One region of the Pseudoalteromonas sp. NZS127_1 genome, then DNA from elsewhere that is predicted to be linked to it. Evidence: predicted binding sites of a transcription regulator. Region 1 holds the regulator's gene; the other holds the start of a gene.
The links. The regulator ArgR, encoded in region 1, controls arginine synthesis, uptake and breakdown. The targets are predictions, from matches to a motif close to ANTGAATANNTATTCANT.
Positions count from the first base shown of each region.

Region 2: I6F50_RS12045 (aspartate aminotransferase family protein) is a predicted target of ArgR. The motif match lies at 3,406-3,423, and genes of this name have one in related genera.

Region 1 covers NZ_JADYXO010000006.1:64,090-76,035, forward strand. Annotated here, with positions in the region: gene I6F50_RS07600 (tRNA-uridine aminocarboxypropyltransferase) at 1-213, shown strand, start outside; gene I6F50_RS07605 (hypothetical protein) at 224-739, opposite strand; gene I6F50_RS07610 (Fe(3+) ABC transporter substrate-binding protein) at 1,658-2,662, shown strand; gene I6F50_RS07615 (iron ABC transporter permease) at 2,662-4,293, shown strand; gene I6F50_RS07620 (ABC transporter ATP-binding protein) at 4,294-5,343, shown strand; gene I6F50_RS07625 (Dyp-type peroxidase) at 5,392-6,291, shown strand; gene argR (transcriptional regulator ArgR) at 6,299-6,766, opposite strand; gene mdh (malate dehydrogenase) at 6,992-7,924, shown strand; gene ispB (octaprenyl diphosphate synthase) at 8,001-8,972, opposite strand; gene rplU (50S ribosomal protein L21) at 9,395-9,706, shown strand; gene rpmA (50S ribosomal protein L27) at 9,723-9,980, shown strand; gene cgtA (Obg family GTPase CgtA) at 10,121-11,278, shown strand; gene folA (type 3 dihydrofolate reductase) at 11,352-11,843, shown strand; gene I6F50_RS07665 (DUF3718 domain-containing protein) at 11,922-11,946, shown strand, end outside.
Region 2 covers NZ_JADYXO010000012.1:18,255-24,809, reverse strand. Annotated here, with positions in the region: partial or broken gene I6F50_RS12070 (SDR family NAD(P)-dependent oxidoreductase) at 1-284, shown strand, start outside; gene I6F50_RS12065 (putative quinol monooxygenase) at 284-640, shown strand; gene I6F50_RS12060 (YdcH family protein) at 697-942, opposite strand; gene I6F50_RS12055 (aminodeoxychorismate/anthranilate synthase component II) at 1,494-2,075, shown strand; gene I6F50_RS12050 (HDOD domain-containing protein) at 2,119-3,279, shown strand; gene I6F50_RS12045 (aspartate aminotransferase family protein) at 3,659-4,864, shown strand; gene astA (arginine N-succinyltransferase) at 4,950-5,966, shown strand; gene astD (succinylglutamate-semialdehyde dehydrogenase) at 5,982-6,555, shown strand, end outside.

The sequences.
Region 1 (11,946 bases):
CCTGTACTTTCTGTTACTGCTGATAAACTATCTGATTACCGATTACGTGTTGCCCCTCATGCGCATCAACTAGGCACTGCTGAAGTGGCTATTATGGTGCTAGCGCTTGCGGGAGAAATGGATGCATCTTCTAAATTAGAACAGCATTTTATTAAGTTTCGTGATGCGTATTTGCTTGGTAAGCGCAATAAAGGCCGACCGCTAGAAGAGTAGTTTTACGCAGTTAAGCGAAAGCTTGCTGCTCTTTTAAGTGAGCAAGTGCTTTATTTTGAATTGCTCTGAAGCCTTCTTCAGATGTTAATTGTAAAACCGTATTATATAATTGGCTTACGCTATTGTGAGCCTGAATAAACGAGGTGCAGTCCTCACCAATCATATCCTTAGCCTCTTCGACTCGCTTTAAAAAGTAACAGCTAATATCGGTTTTTCCTTTAAAGTGAGTAGTCGCAATAGCGTTAGATATTCTATTAAGCTGATAACTAAATTCATCAGGTCGAGAACCCTCACCCCATTTACTAATAGAAATATCGCTTTCTAACTGGATAATTACGTTAAGTATGTTTTTAAACTCACTCATTGGCATATTTAAAAAGTTATAACCTTTGGGGCTAAATAAAGCTTTATACGGATTTTCGTTGGGAGTTTGGGCACTAAAAACGCCAATTGGTTTTGCTGTACTTGCGTCTGATACTTTACATAAAAAGGTATTGCTTTGCGGCGTTTTAAAATTCATATCCATTGAGTATTTATGATCCTTGCGTTACTTAGTTATCGGCGCAATTAATGAAAAACTTAGCGAAATTTAAAATATTAATAAAGTATTTGAAGGTATTAATATTGATTAGCTGGGATGCAGTATTACCCTGCAAAAGTTAGTGGTAGTTGCTTAGAGCTTTACTAAACCCAAATTTTAGGCAAAGAAAAGCGCGCTCTATCTCTAGGCGCGCTTGCGGAATCTTCTAATTTTCTGCATCCTGCAATTGAACTTAATCAACTCCAATTTTTACTAATCCATGTTTATTACTATATTACTTTTTAGTTCTATGTAATGTAGACCATCCGGGCCTGTATCCTTAAATTCCTAAACATCCTGTAGGGTAAATACTATTACCAAATCCTTAATTACACTTCCTAGTATATCCCTATTTTAACCAATCCATTGTGTTGCCTTAAAGGCCTGTCCATTTATTCCTTTAAACAACTTAGCCGTGTTGTTATCCTTTTCGCATCTTCCTGACGCTGTCCTTTTTACAACATTGCGTTATGATACTCATCCTGAGCCTGTCCTAAAATCCGTGTTGTCCTGGTAACCTAATCATTGGTTGGTTGAGTAAGCAGTCCATTTCCTTTTACTCAATAAGCGTCATTGCTTGGTTGATGCGTAAATTATAGTGCAATAGAGCAACTAAAATAGGGATAAAACTACATTCAATTAGTATTTATGCAACAGTAATAATGTGAAAGCTCAATTAATACAGGTGCTTAGGTTGTTTTTGTGTGTTTTTTATCTTGATTTTTACTCATTAGCTGTCACATCCGTGAGACATCTCTTACACTGGATTTCCTTTTTGGGCGTTATTTACATTTATTTAAAGTGTGCACTTTTTGAATGAGCGCGGTAGAATTCGATGATAATAACAATTATTTAGGTGAAATAATGAAGACAGTATTTACACTTTTTTTAGGATTAGCAGCATCGGCACCAGCCTTTGCAAGTGACGTTGTTAATATCTATTCTTTTCGTCAGCCGTTTTTGATTCAGCCAATTTTAGAAGATTTTACAAAACAAACGGGAATAAAAACCAATGTTGTTTTTGCTAAAAAAGGGTTAATTGAGCGTGTTAAACGTGAAGGTAAGCACAGTAAAGCCGATTTAGTATTAACCTCTAATTTTAGTGCGCTTATTCAATTAGAAGATTTAAAATTAACACAAACTATAAAAAGTGACAGTGTAAATAATAACGTGCCTGCAGCTTTTCGTGACGGTGATGGCCAATGGGTCGCGCTCACTAAGCGAGTGCGTAATGTGTATTCATCAAAAGAGCGAGTTGGTGAGTTACCTAAGCTCACTTATGAAGATTTAGCAGATCCTAAATACAAAGGACAAATTTGTACGCGATCAGGCAAACATCCATATAACTTAGGTTTAGTGGCTTCTATGATTGCACACCATGGTGAAGCGCAAACCAAAGAGTGGCTTGAAGGTGTTAAGGCTAATTTAGCACGTAAACCTCAAGGTAACGATCGTGCTCAAGTTAAAGCAGTTAAAGAAGGTTTATGTAACTTGGCATTAGGTAATAGTTACTATCTTGGTAAAATGCTAGAAGATAAAGAGCAAAAAGGTTGGGCAGAGGCCGTAAATATTAACTTTCCAAATCAAACTAATCGTGGCTCACACATAAATGTTTCGGGTGCGGTTATTACCAAATATGCTAAAAACCCTGAAAATGCATTAAAGCTCATAGAATATATGACCGACAGCAAAGCACAAAACATGTATGCCTCATTAAATATGGAGTATCCAGTTAAGTCGGGTGTTGAACTATCAAGTTTGGTTGCCTCTTGGGGGAGTTTTAAAGAAGACAGCTTGCCACTTGATGAGATTAGTAAATATCGTCCGTTAGCGCTTAAGCTAATTGATGAGGTGAAGTTCGATCTTTAATGACTAATAAATTTAAGCTGTCTAAATGGCAGCTCTTTGCGTGGTCGACTGGCTTAATTCTATCGGCCCCGTTGTTTTTTCTTCTTTTTGAATCTCTACAAGGTAGCTCTGAGGTGTTTTCCCACCTGTGGGATACCGTGCTTTGGGATTACATAACCAATACCGTATTGCTTGTTTTAGGTGTTTGCGTCCTTAGCTGCGCCATAGCTTTGCCACTTGGGTGGCTAACGGCTTACTGTAGTTTCCCGGGTAAAAAACAGTTTGAATGGGCACTTATGCTGCCCCTTGCTATGCCCACCTATATTATTGCCTATGTATACACTGATTTATTAGATTATGCGGGCCCGGTGCAAATAGCGCTGAGAGAATGGTTTGGCTGGCAATCGCCTAATGACTATTGGTTTTTTGATATACGTACATTACCCGGGGCCATCGTTATGATTGCCTTGGTGCTTTATCCGTATTTATTTTTGATTTTTAAAACGGCTCTTCGCGAGCAGTCATTCAAATTAGTACAAGCTAGCCAGTTAATGGGATTATCTCCTTGGCAAAGTTTCTTTAAAGTAAGCTTAGTACTCTCTCGTGGGGCTATTGTGGCGGCTCTTGCGCTTATAAGTATGGAAACCATGGCTGACTTTGCAACAGTGAGTTATTTTGCCGTAAGTACATTAACGACTGCCGTATACGATACGTGGTTTGGTTATTACTCACTTACAGCGGCAGCTAAAATATCGGGTGTGATGTTATTACTGTTATTTTTAGCATTAATGGCAGAGCGCTTTAGTCGTCGTAACCAAGCGGTATTTGAGCGCCAATCAAGTGTAAATAGTGAATCTCTCTATGTATTAAAAGGAAAGTCAGCTTGGCTCGCAACGGCATTTTGCAGCTTTATTTTATTTATCGCGTTTGTAATCCCTATTGCAGTACTTATAAATTACGCCATTACCTACTTTGATAAAGCATGGAATGTAGAGTTTTTTAGTTACGCTTGGCAAAGTTTAAAAGTGGCTGGGGTTGTGAGCCTAATAACGATTACGTTGAGTATTTTTGTCGTTTTTTATCAGCGTGTGGCAAAGCAAACGTATCCGCTTATTCCTGGGCGTTTAGCAAGCACAGGATATGCGTTGCCTGGCACAGTACTCGCTATTGCGGTTTTGTTACCACTTACATTATTAGAGAACACCATTAACACAGCGCTCGAGCCGTATAATTTAGATATTGGCTTACTGCTTACAGGTAGCATTCTTACTATTATTATTGCTTATATTGTTAGGTTTTACGCCATTGCACACGGAGCAATTGAGTCGAGTTTTTTACGTATTAGCCCATCACTTGATATGGCAAGCCAATCAATGGGTAAAAGCCAAGGACAAACACTGCGTTTAGTGCACCTACCTTTACTGCGAAGAGGATTGCTTACTGCTGCTTTATTGGTATTTATTGAGTGCATGAAAGAACTGCCGGCTGCGCTATTGCTCAGGCCGTTTAATTTTGAAAGCTTAGCTACTCATGTATTTCAGTATGTGAGTGACGAGCAGTTAGAGCTTGCTTCTATATCGGCATTATTTATTGTTATTGTTGGGTTTATTCCTTTGTATTTTATTAATCGTTCTATGGAGCAGCGTAGTTAAATGAGTAGTTTAATTTTACAAGGCGTGAGCTATCACTATAACGGTACAAAGGTTATTCACGATTTAGATTTAACAGTGGGTAAAGATGAAATTGTTTGTCTACTCGGAGCGAGTGGGTGCGGCAAAACGACCACGTTAAAAGCGATTGCAGGTTTAATTGAAGCTAAGCAAGGGTCTATTTTTATAGACGGTAAATTAGTGAGTGATGAGCAATCGTTTGTCTCGCCTGAGCACCGTAACATCGGCATGATGTTTCAAGACTATGCGTTGTTTCCGCATTTGACGGTGGCAAATAATATCGCATTTGGGCTTAGTAAAATGAGTAAAGCTCAAAAGCAGCAACGCGTAGATGAAATGCTTAAGCTGGTACATTTAATTGGCTGTGCCGACAGGTTCCCGCATCAGTTATCGGGTGGCCAACAGCAGCGTGTAGCTATTGCTCGTGCATTAGCTTATAAGCCTAGTTTATTGCTACTTGATGAGCCCTTTTCAAATATCGACACACAAGTACGCTTTGAATTAATTGCCGATATACGTCGAATTATTAAGGCAACCCAAGTATCTGCTGTGTTTGTTACACATTCAAAAGAAGAGGCGTTTGCCTTTTCAGATACACTTGCCATTATGCATCGCGGTAAAATTGAGCAACAAGGCACGCCTGAGCAGCTTTTTGCAGCTCCATGTTCAAAGGAGGTTGCAGAGTTTCTGGGTCAAGGCATATACTTGAGCGCAGAAGTATTAACAGCAACTGAATACAAAACACCATTTGGTTTAGTCGAATCTTATATTGAGAGTAAGCATGACGTAAGCATAGGGCTTATATATGTACGTCCCCATCAAATAGAATTAGTGGCAGATAACCAAAGTGACAAATTTAGTAAGCGAGCTACAATCATAAGTCGTCGCTTTATTGGTTCGGCGTATGTTTATTCACTTGTTATTGATGAACAAGAAATTGAAGTTGCTGCACAATATGGCCAGTCATTTGAAAATAATGAGCAGGTTATAATAAAAATAAAACCTCACACGGTGAATTTTTTCGAATCGTAATTAATTTGTTATTCGCTGTGTTTTTATCTATAAAACTAAGGAATAACAATGGCGCAAGCGCAATCAGGGATTTGTGCTGAAGCAAACTTACACGGTTTGCACTTATTTTTTAATGTGTTTGATGGTCAAGATGAATCACTTCGCGCAAAGTTAAAACAAGTAAGCGCTATTGAAGAAGAATTTAGCGATCAATTTTCAGAATCAATGCTCTCTTGTATGGTTGCTATTGGTGCGCAATATTGGCCGCATATCCTCCCTGAATACATCCCAAGCGAATTACAGAGCTTTCCTAATATAAACCATAGCGATCATCAAATGAGCGTACAACCGTGCGATTTATTTGTGCAAATTCGCTCTGACCGTGAAGACGTTAACCATTTATTTGCGCTGCAAATTTTAAAACTATTTGCCCCCGATGTTGAGCTGGTGGAGCAAATTCGTAATTTTCGCTTTTTAGATGGTCGTGATTTTAATGGTTTTATTTATGGTGGCGACACCGCACATGGAAGAAAAAAGCGCGCTACGGCTTTAATTAGTAACCCTGGCAATTTTGAAGATCAGGGGAGTTATATTCATGTACAGCGTTATAAGCATGATTTAACTATGTGGCAGCACTTATCATTGAGTGAGCAAGAACAAATAATGGGGCGTACGCGCCTTGATAACACACTAATTATCCCCGCGATTGAAACCAGCCATGCTTCACGTAGTGAGCTAAAAGACGAAGACGGACAACCGCTATTATTAAATCAGAGCATGCCTTATGGCGATGTGTATGAGCAGGGAATGTTATCAATTACATGCGCTAGTACGGGTACTGCATTTGAAAAAGTACTTAAAAGTCGTTTAGGAGAAGGTGATTGCTACGACCACTGGCTTGATTTTACTCAAGCCGATATGGGTTCTGCTTTCTTTGCGCCTTCAGTCGGGTTTTTAAAACAAATTTAGTTTGCTATTAAACCGTATCAAATAAAATGCGAACACGTTCAAGTGTTACATCTATTTCAGATATTTTAGCAGGAGCGATAAAAATAGTATCGTCGCCTGCAATTGTTCCTAGTACGCCATCTGCTTTACCTAATGAATCTAATAAACGCGCGATAAGCTGAGCGGCGCCTGGACTGGTACGAATAATGATCATCATTTCGTTGTGCATAATGTCGATTACTAATTGGCGTAATGGGCTTTTAGCCGTAGGTACACCCATTTCAGCTGGTAAGCAGTAAACCATTTCTTGTTTGGCGTTACGTGTGCGTACAGCACCAAATTTACTTAGCATGCGCGATACTTTACTTTGGCTTATATTGTCAAAGCCTTGATCTTTTAATGCATCAACTATTTCGCCTTGAGAGCCAAAATTTTCTTCTTTTAATAGTGATTTAAATGCTTTTACCAATGCTTCTTGTTTATCTTGTGGTTGCATAGTCTTTATTCGTTTTTGTTATTTATGCCGCAAATTCTACACAAAAATGAATAATTATGCAGCAGTTGTTTAGTTAACTTGCCAGTTTGATGCGTTAAATCACAAAAGTTTACGACTATGGTCGAAAATATACTTGAAATAGACAGGATAAATTTGTTTTTAGTCGCTAATTTCATTATCTTAAGAGCCACAAATGTTTCCTACCTCAAATTACGGAGAATTCCAATGAAAGTTGCTGTATTAGGTGCTGCAGGCGGTATCGGCCAAGCGTTGTCTTTATTATTAAAAACAGGCTTACCAGCTGGCTCTGAATTATCACTTTATGATGTTGCACCAGTAGTACCAGGTGTTGCGGTTGACCTTTCTCACATCCCAACAGATGTTAAAGTAGCAGGCTTTGGCGCAGACGAATTAAACAAAGCGCTTGAAGGCTCTGACATCGTTCTTATCCCAGCGGGTATGCCACGTAAACCAGGTATGGATCGTGCTGATTTATTTAATGTAAATGCTGGTATCATCAAAACTTTAGCAGAAGGCATTGTTGCTAGCTGTCCTAAAGCGTTAGTAGGTATTATTACTAACCCAGTAAATGGCACAGTTCCAATCGTTGCTGAAGTATTCAAAAAAGCAGGTACTTACGACGCTAAACGCGTATTCGGTATTACTACGCTTGACGTTATTCGTTCAGAAGCATTTGTTGCTGAACTTAAAGGCGTAGACGTAGCAACTGTGAAAGTACCAGTAATTGGTGGTCACTCAGGCACAACCATTCTTCCTCTACTTTCTCAAGTTGAAGGTGTTTCTTTCACTGATGAAGAAGTTGCTGCACTTACTCCACGTATCCAAAATGCGGGTACTGAAGTTGTAAATGCTAAAGCCGGTGGCGGTTCAGCTACATTATCAATGGGCGCAGCTGCTGCTCGTTTTTGTATGTCTTTAGTTAAAGGCCTACAGGGTGAAGAAGTTGTAGATTACGCTTACGTTGCTGTTGAAAATGGCGATGCAGAGTACTTTGCACACCCAGTACGTTTAGGTAAAAACGGCGTAGAAGAAATTCTTTCTTACGGCGAACTAAGCGCATTTGAAACAAAAGCAAAAAATGACATGCTTGAAACACTGAAAAAAGACATCAAAGAAGGTGTTGATTTCATGGCGTAATAGCCAAAGTAGAATAACAAAAAAGCCTGCATTTGCAGGCTTTTTTGTTGCTCAGAATTAATGTCACACTGTGTAACTAGTGGTCGCGGTCAACCGCAATACGAGCAAGGCTTATGAGTGCTTGCTTATAGTCAGACTCAGCTAAAAAGTCTAAACAGGCAATAGCTTTGTCAGCTTCAAGCTCTGCTTTTTGCATTGTAAATTCAAGCGCATTAGTTTGCTTCAGTGCCGATAGAATGTCTTCTAAATGCTCCATACCATTACTGTGCTCTATTGCATCACGAATAAGCTGCGTTTGCTGCTCGCTACCATGTTGCATAGCATAAATAAGTGGAAGCGTTGGTTTGCCTTCAGCTAAATCATCACCAATGTTTTTACCCAGCTGCTCAGCATCTGCATTGTAATCAAGTACATCGTCTACTAGCTGAAACGCAGTCCCTAAATGCATACCGTAAAGGTTTAGTGCATCGAGCGTAGTTTGGTCTTGCTCAGTAATAATGGCAGCAAGGCCTGTCGCTGCTTCAAACAACTTAGCTGTTTTAGAGTAAATAACCTGCATATAACTGGCTTCGGTCGTATCTGGGTCGTTGCAGTTCATTAACTGCAATACTTCACCTTCAGCAATAATGTTTGTTGCATCGGCAAGTACTTGCATAACCTGCATTTTTCCAAGGCCAACCATAAGCTGAAATGAACGAGTGTAAATAAAGTCACCAACCAATACGCTAGCAGCATTACCAAATTCAGCATTTGCTGTAGGTGTGCCACGTCGTAAGTTTGATTCATCTACAACATCGTCATGCAATAGCGTTGCTGTATGAATAAACTCAACAATTGTTGCAAGTGTTATGTGATCTTTACCCTGATAACCGAGCGCTTTGGCTGCTAAAATCGCCAGCATTGGACGAACGCGTTTGCCGCCACTGCTAACTATATATAAACCAAGCTGATTAACTAACGCCACATCTGAGCGCATTTGCGCATGTATAAGTTGATTGACGTCATTCATATCGCTTTCGATTAACGCCTGGATAGCTTTTATATCCATTGATCTCCGAGCCAATTTTTATGTGTGAACGGCGCAGATTGTACAACAAAAAATGCACTAGCTCGATATTTTGTGACGATTGATTGAAAAAACACTATTAAAGTACTTAATTTAGACTGAATTAGCCAAGATAACTGATTAATTGATAATCAATATACAGTTTATGGTGTGCTTAGATATTAAGCTGTGAGGGTCATATTTGAGTACATTAATTTATTTCGACTAAGAGTTAAAAAGCGCTTGGCAAAAGGGCTAATTAATATAAAATGGGGTAAATATTGAATTGCTCTCAAAGCAGCTACTTTTTATTCATTTTAATTACAAAATAGGCTTGCTAGTTATTTCGCGTTAGCGTAAACTTCGCGCCCTATCGAAGAATATTTTAGTTGCGCCGATTTGAGGGTGCACAGACGGAGTTAATTATGTACGCGGTTTTCCAAAGTGGTGGTAAACAGCATCGTGTGACTGAAGGTCAAACGATTCGTCTTGAAAAATTAGACGTTGAAACTGGTGCGGCAGTAGAATTTGATTCAGTACTTTTAGTTGCTGATGGTGAGAAAATCGAGATCGGTGTACCGTTCGTAAACGGTGGCAAGATAACAGCTGAGGTTGTTTCACATGGTCGCGGTGAGAAGATTAAGGTTGTTAAATTTAGACGCCGTAAGCATTCTCGTAAGCAAATGGGCCATCGTCAATGGTTCACTGAAGTTAAAATCACTAGCATTAGCGCTTAATTAGAGGTACTTAGAAATGGCACATAAAAAAGCAGCTGGTAGTACTCGTAACGGTCGCGATTCAGAAAGCAAACGCCTAGGTGTTAAGCGTTTTGGTGGCGAATCAGTTCTAGCGGGTAGCATCATTGTTCGTCAGCGTGGAACTCGTTTCCACCCTGGTACTAACGTAGGTATCGGTAAAGACCACACTATCTTCGCAAAAGCAGATGGTAAAGTTCAGTTTGAACAAAAAGGTCCTTTAAACCGTAAATACGTAACTATCGTAACTGAGTAATCAGTAAGGTAGTTAAAAACCCCGCCTTTGCGGGGTTTTTTGTTTTGTAGTCAGTCAAAATATATACCCAAGCCTGCATTTGTGTTGGCTTGTGTATATAATAGAGTTATTAAACAAGCCAATCCCTAAAGTGAGTAATCATGAAGTTTGTAGATGAAGTAGAAATTCGCGCAGAAGCTGGAGACGGTGGCAGTGGCATCGTGTCTTTCCGTCGTGAAAAATATGTTCCAGATGGTGGACCAGACGGCGGTGACGGTGGAGACGGTGGTAGTGTTTATCTACAAGCTGATGAAAACTTAAATACCCTAATTGATTATCAGTTTGAGCGCTTTCATAGAGCTGAACGTGGTACTAACGGTCGTAGCCGTAACTGTACAGGCCGAAAAGCCGATGACTTATTTGTTATGGTGCCTGTAGGCACGCGCATCATGGATGTTGATACCCAAGAGGGACTTGGCGACTTAACTCAAGATGGTCAACGAATTTTGGTTGCAAAAGGTGGTTTCCACGGCTTGGGGAATGCACGTTTTAAATCAAGTACTAACCGAGCACCTCGTCAAAAAACATTGGGCACACCCGGTGAAGTACGTAACTTAAAGTTAGAGTTACTATTATTAGCTGATGTAGGCTTACTAGGATTACCAAATGCAGGTAAATCTACGTTTATCCGCAGTGTATCTGCAGCAAGACCAAAAGTAGCTGATTACCCATTCACGACGCTTATTCCTAATTTAGGTGTGGTACGTCCAGAAGCAAATAAATCATTTGTTATAGCCGATATTCCGGGTCTAATTGAAGGTGCATCTGATGGTGCAGGCCTAGGTATTCGCTTCTTGAAGCATTTAGAGCGTTGTCGTGTGTTATTGCACATTATTGATGTAATGCCGGTAGATGGTTCAAACCCTGTTGATAATGCATTCTCGATTATTAACGAGCTACACCAATACAGCCCTAAATTAGCTGAAAAGCCACGCTGGTTAGTGTTTAATAAAATAGATTTATTACCAGAAGATGAAGCAAAAGCGCTATGCGAAGCGATTGCAGAAGAGCTGGGCGAAACTGAAAATATTTATCACATTTCAGCAATTAATAAACTTAATACTCAACCTTTAATCCACAACATAATGACACTACTTGATAGCATGCCTAAAGAGAAGTTTGTACAAGTTGAAGATGAAGAAGTTGAATTTAAGTGGGATACCTATCATGAAAAAGCCACTAAAGGTAAAGGCAATGATGATGATTGGGACGACTGGGATGAAGATGATTACGACGTAGAAGTTGTCTACGAGCGTTAATTAAATAGAATTTATTAAAAAGGAGCTTATGCTCCTTTTTCTTTGTTTAAGAATAAAGTACTAGGTGTTTATTATGATAATTTCAATGATTGCAGCAATGGCAAATAACCGTGTAATTGGCCTAGATAATAAAATGCCATGGCATTTACCTGCGGATCTTCAGCATTTTAAAAAAATAACTACGGGTAAACCTGTGATCATGGGTCGTAAAACTTTTGAGTCAATAGGCCGTCCTTTACCCGGGCGTCGTAATATTATTATTACTCGAAACAGCGAATATACTGCACAGGGTATTGAAGTGGTAACCACACCAGAGGCCGCACTAGAACTAGTTTGTGCTGTTGAAGAAGTAATGATTATTGGTGGCGGTAATATTTATGAGCAATTTTTACCAAAAGCAGAACGCTTGTATTTAACCTTTATTGATTTAGATATTAAAGGCGATACACAGTTTCCTGATTACAATAAAGTTGCTAATTGGAACGTGAAGGAAGAGCAACAAAACCTTCCTGATGAAAAAAACAAATCTAGTTATAAATTCGTAACTTTGTATAAAGAACATTAACATTATTGCGTAATTTTTGATAGATTGATATAATATTCGATAGTCTATATAAGAACAAAGTATTATAAAGGGTTTGTCATGTTTAAATTACCAAAGCTAGTTG
Region 2 (6,555 bases), on a different contig from region 1:
ATACTGGGCCATTAGTTGTATCGGTAAACCCTAAATCGTTACTAGGAAGTAAAATGGTAAAAGACGCTTACGGTATAGATGGCGGCGATTTAAAAATTGGCGCAGATATTTTTTGTCGCGCAGCGCTTAGGGATGAATTTAAAGATGCCGCAGGTCTGTATTTTGATAACGATACAGGACGCTTTGCGCTTCCTCATGTTGATGCACTTAATAATGTTAAAAACCAACAGCTAGTAGACACGTTAAACAGTATTTTAACGCAACTTAAATTAGGTAAAGCATAATGAAAAATCACGTTACGTGGACTGTACAAGGCCAAATTAAAGAAGGTAAATATGACGAGTTTTTACTGGTAATGGCACAACTAATTGCTTCGGCTAAAAGTGAAGCTGGGACTTTAATATATGAGTGGACAGTAAGTGAAGATAAACGCAGTGTGCACATTTACGAGCGCTACCAAGATGAAGACGCAGCTAAAACACATCTTGCTGGTTGGGCCAAAAGTGGGCCATTATTTTTAAGCGTAGTTGATATGGATAAAGTAACGGTATTTAGTCAATTATCAGAAGAGTTTGCGCAAGCCTTTGCAGGCCCAAGCACTGTATTTATGAAACCAGTAGGTGGCTTTGTAAAGTTTTAGAAAAAATATCCATTGTTGATCTAAAGAGCTCACCTCATCAGTGAGCTCTTTTTTGTTTATTGTGTTGCTTGTTGTAAGTGCTCATACAGCCAATCTTTTAACTCTGATCGGTCGTGTTTTAATAGATGCATTTGCTCGTCGCTAATTGGCGCATCTTTAAGTTCTAACATTCTAATTTCTTTGTCTAGCTTATCGTACTTATCTGCTTTTTTTGCAAACTCAGTATCGCTTTCATTTAGCTTGGCAATGGTATTTAAATACTCTGGAAAGTCATTAGTTAATGAGTGGTCTTCGCCTAACATATTCGCTCCTTAATAGGATATAAATGAGCTCACAAGTAAGTGAGTTGTATGAGTGAATTACTGCCTTTCATATAATACACTGGGGCTTATATAGATATAATTCAACCATTGAGCCGCTAATTTGATGCAGCTCAAACAATCTGTTTATTTTGCTCAGTAAGATATTTCACCAAAGTATTTAATAGAGCGATCAATATACGCACGTACTTTAGAGGTCAATAATTTATTGTTGGGGTATACAGCCTAAATAGGAGTATTAACTACTCGTAAAAAGCTTAGGGTTCGATATTATTGCTCAAGCTGCAAGGAATCTCTGGCTAGAGAAAATAAATTTAAATATCACCATGATTCAATACGTTAATAAATCTCTTAACCAGAGTTCAGGTTAAGTAAACCAATACCTGCTAAAGGCTTTTAAGCATTTTAGCTAAAATAGTTAATTTTTAACGCTTTTTGCTAATTTATGTTGGTTAATTAATAGTGGTAGAATGCAGCGCTTAGTACCACTTGTGTGAAGTAAGTGGTCAATAATTTATAAGGTTTGTTGTGTAATGCTGTTGATGATCGACAACTACGACTCGTTTACTTACAACTTAGTGCAATATTTTCAGCGTTTAGATCAAGACGTTTTAGTGAAACGTAATGACGAGCTAAGCATTGCACAAATAAAGCAGTTGAACCCGAAACACATCGTGTTATCGCCAGGGCCATGCACCCCTAACGAAGCGGGTATTTCACTAAATGTTGTTGAGCAACTAAAAGGGCAATATCCTATTTTAGGGATTTGCTTGGGGCATCAAACTATCGCGCAAGCTTTAGGAGGAGATGTAGTTCGTGCTAAAAAAGTAATGCACGGTAAAACATCACCCATAGTTCATACAAATAAAGGGGTGTTTAAAGGCTTAGCTAATCCGTTAACGGTATGTCGTTATCATTCTTTAGTGGTTAAAGCGCAAACTTTGCCTAAAGAGCTTGAAGTAACCGCATGGACTCAAACTGAGCAAGGCGAGTTTGACGAAATTATGGGGTTACTTCATAAAGAACTAGCAATCGAAGGTGTGCAGTTTCACCCCGAGGCTATTCTAACCGATCAAGGCTTAGAACTGCTTGATAACTTTTTAACTCGCTTCTAATGTTATAATACACAGAGCATTTAATACTTTATTAATGGATGTCATGACTGAACTTGTAGCGCAACAGCGCACTGCCAAAATACTAAGCCAACGGGCTCATGACTTATTGCTTGGGCACAGCTTTGCGCATCAGCAAATTGGTTTCATCCATACATTAGATATAGATTACGGCGAACCCATGAAGCAGCGCACCTTGCTTCAGGTTGAAGTGGCCGCGCAAAATAAACGCCAGCAAAGCAGTACTGCACATCATAAGTACCGCGCTCAAGCGAGTGAGCAACTGCACAAAACAATTGAAACAGCTATATATAAGCAGCTCGAAGATATAGATGGCGTAATTCACAGCACTATAGGTATTGAAGATGGCATTGCCAATATACTCGACATATTAGCTGTAAAGTCAGCGTCGGTAGGGCGTTTAGAGCCACTGGTTAATGATATAAGCTGGTTGGGTAGAGAGTTAGTAACGCTTGTTAATTTACCTTACTACCGTAATCAACGTAGTAAAAACACGTCTGTAAAAGTAGATAAACCATCGCTTGCCCTTCGTTATATTGGCCTTGATAACTTACAGCTTGTTATTCCTACATTTGCTGCCCGTCATTGGATGCCACATAGCACCGAACCATTTTCATTATTAAAACGCCGGCTACGCGACAGCGCGATGGCAAACGCGATTGCTGCGCAAAAAATTGCACAAATTAATAATGTGAATGACGTACATGCATTTACCCTTGGAATGCTTTTAGATGTAGGACGAATTGCATTAGTGCGCTTGTACTTAAAAACGTTTGAGAAAGTATGGCAACGCAAAGTGCAGTTAGCCCGAAATGAAAACCAAAAAGATTTACACACCGCATTATTAGAGCTACAACCCGATCCGCTATTTTTAACTACTCTACTTAGCAATAAGTCGATAGAAGTAAGCGCGAAGGTAATAGACAAAATGGCTTTTAAATATTTACCGTTTAAAGGTGTCATGCAGCAGCTAGTAAATGGGGTAGATAAAGGCGATACATTACTGCCATTAACAGAAGTAATGCTAAAGGCACGTTGCTACTCTCAATATCTTAATTTAAAAGAGCATCAACTTATTGAGCCCGATGAAACTCTAAGCTGGTTTTCGTACTTTAAGTTCACTAAAACGGAACTAAAAACCCTCCAATCGAGTAATTTTACCAATTTAGCTATTCAAATTGACTAAAAATCTGAATTTTTTGTTAATTTTTTTGCGACTAACCATTCATTCTCACTCTATTGTTATATTGCATATTTGCCGATTAAAGCATGCGCGCCTTGGTGCTCATGCGGTTAGTTGTTTAAAAATAAGCATAAATAGCTATGCAAATAGTTATTCACTATCTATGAAATAATATCTTTAGCCCTTTATTTTCAAGGGATACATGAAAGTTTTTAACGAGACAGATATAAGTAATTCTGAAATAATGTGCGTCTGAAAATTGAACCACAAAGCAATTTTGCGCAATTATCAGGTTACTGATCTTGCCTATAAAGTTGGTTACAAATATTAACCAAACACCTATTTTGATGTTTTGTGTTGCTCACAATTAAGAGGAAATAAAATGACAGTCAATCGCGAATTATTTGATCACGTAATGGTTCCTAACTACGCACCTTCAAGCGTAATTCCTGTTCGAGGCGAAGGTTCTCGCGTCTGGGATCAACAAGGTCGAGAGTTTATCGACTTTGCTGGTGGTATTGCAGTTAACTGTCTTGGCCATTGCCACCCTGCATTAGTAGGCGCATTAAAAGAGCAAGGCGAAAAAATCTGGCATCTATCAAATGTAATGACCAATGAGCCGGCACTTCGCCTAGCTAAAAAAATGGTTGATGCTACATTTGCTGAAAAAGTTTACTTTGCCAACTCAGGCGCAGAAGCAAACGAAGCAGCGCTTAAATTAGCGCGTCGTTTTGCACTTGATAAGTTTGGCGCAGAAAAATCACAGATCATCGCGTTTAACAAAGGTTTCCACGGTCGTACATTCTTTACCGTAACTGTTGGTGGCCAAGCTGCATATTCAGATGGTTTTGGTCCTAAGCCTGGCGACATTGTACATTGTGATTACAACGACCTAGCTGCTTTTGAAGCGCTTATCAGCGATAAAACATGTGCCGTAATGATGGAACCTCTTCAAGGTGAAGGCGGTATTGTTTCACCAACTGACGAGTTTGCTCAAGGCGTTCGCGATTTATGTACTAAACATAACGCACTGCTTATTTTTGATGAAGTTCAAACAGGTGTTGGCCGTACTGGCGATTTATACGCATACCAAGGCTTAAACATAGTACCTGATATTTTAACTTCAGCTAAAGCACTTGGCGGCGGTTTCCCTATTGGCGCTATGATCACAACAACTGAAATTGCACAGCATCTTAAAGTAGGTACTCATGGTTCTACTTATGGCGGCAACCCGCTTGCGTGTGCTGTTGCAGAAGCTGCATTTGATACAGTAAATACCCCAGAAGTACTTGCTGGCGTAAAAGCTAAAGCAGCATTATTTAATGAACTACTTACTGCGGTTAACGACAAATACAACGTATTTAGCGAAATCCGTGGCCAAGGTTTATTAATTGGTGCAGTAGTGAACGAGCAATACAAAGGTCGTGCAAAAGAGTTTTTAGTGGCAGGGACTGAGCAAGGCCTTATGTCATTAGTTGCTGGTGCAGACGTAATACGTTTCACTCCATCTTTAGTAATTCCTGAAGCGGACATTCGCGAAGGTATGGCACGCTTTGAAAAAGCAGTAGCTAGCGTAGTAAACGCATAAGCGACTTAAGCCAACCAATTAAGGGCAAGCACTGCTTGCCCTGCAATTCCTATTTACCGTTATTTATAAGGGAGCAAGCGGACTCATGATGATCCTTCGCCCAATCCAGCAAAATGATTATTCAGCATTACTGAAAATTGCCCACGAATCAGGGCATGGTTTTACGTCTTTGCCATTAAACGAAGAACTATTGCAAAAAAAGATCGACCATTCAGTAAGCTCTTTTGCTAAACAAACGTCACAACCTGGTGACGAAGGCTACCTGTTTGTTCTTGAAGATAGCGAAACCGGTGACGTTGTAGGAACATCTGCAATTGAAGCTGCGGTAGGGCTTGATGATGCATTTTATCATTATCACTTAAGTAAAGTGATTCACTCTTCGCGCACATTAGACGTATACAAAGCGGTTGATATTCTAACGCTATGTAACGACTACACAGGTGCTACAGAGCTTTGCACATTGTTTTTAAAAGATGGTTATCGTAAAAATTGTAACGGTAAGCTACTTTCAAAAGCGCGCTTTATGTTTATAAAACAGCATCAAGAGCGTTTTGCGCAAACAGTAATCGCAGAAATGCGCGGTGTGTCTGACGAAAACGGCAGCAGCCCTTTTTGGCAGTGGCTTGAAGAGCACTTCTTCTCAATGGATTTTCCAACAGCTGATTACCTAACAGGTATTGGCCAAAAGGTTTTCATTGCTGAATTAATGCCTAAATACCCAATTTACGTAAACTTGCTAAGTAAAGATGCGCAAGCCGTAATAGGTAAAGTACACGACAACACTCGCCCAGCAATCGAGTTATTAAAAAGCGAAGGCTTTACGTTTAATGGCTACGTAGATATTTTTGACGGCGGCCCAACGGTTGAAGCAAAAGTAGATAACATTGCGACTATTCGTAATGCAAATCACTTTAACGTTGAAATTGGCGAAATGACTGGCGACACCATGGTGTTGCTAGCAAACGAAAAGCTTGAAGATTTCAGAGCAACCGTTACACCAATGACATTCGACGAGCGCGCAAAAAGCCTTATTTTATCGCAAGAAATAGCAGATGCACTGCATTTGCAAACTGGCGATATTGTTAGTGCAACCACGATTTAATTTAGGAGAAAGTATATGACTCATCCTGCACAATTTATAAATGGTCAATGGTCACAAGGCCAAGGCACAGAATTTAATTCAGTAAACCCTGCAAATAACGACGTTATTTGGCAGGCTTCATCGGCAACTGCGGCGCAAGTAGACACCGCAGTAAATGCAGCGCGCGAAGCGTTTTATGCATGGGCTGATAAAAGCTTTACTGAGCGCTTGGAAATAATTCAAGCATTTGCAGCGCAATTAAAAGAAAACAGCGAAGAGCTCGCTATTACTATTGCACAAGAAACAGGTAAGCCATTGTGGGAAACTCGCACAGAAGCCGGTGCTATGGTTGGTAAAATTGCCATTTCTGAAAAAGCATTTTTAGAGCGCACTGGCGACGTAGAAAACGCAATGCCACTTGGCCGTGCGATGATTCGTCATAAGCCACATGGTGTTGTAGCCGTATTTGGTCCGTATAACTTTCCGGGTCACTTACCTAATGGCCACATTGTGCCAGCGCTTTTAGCAGGTAACACGGTTGTGTTTAAACCGTCTGAACTTACTCCTAAAGTAGCTGAGCTTACGCTTAAACTGTGGGAAAAAGCAGGCT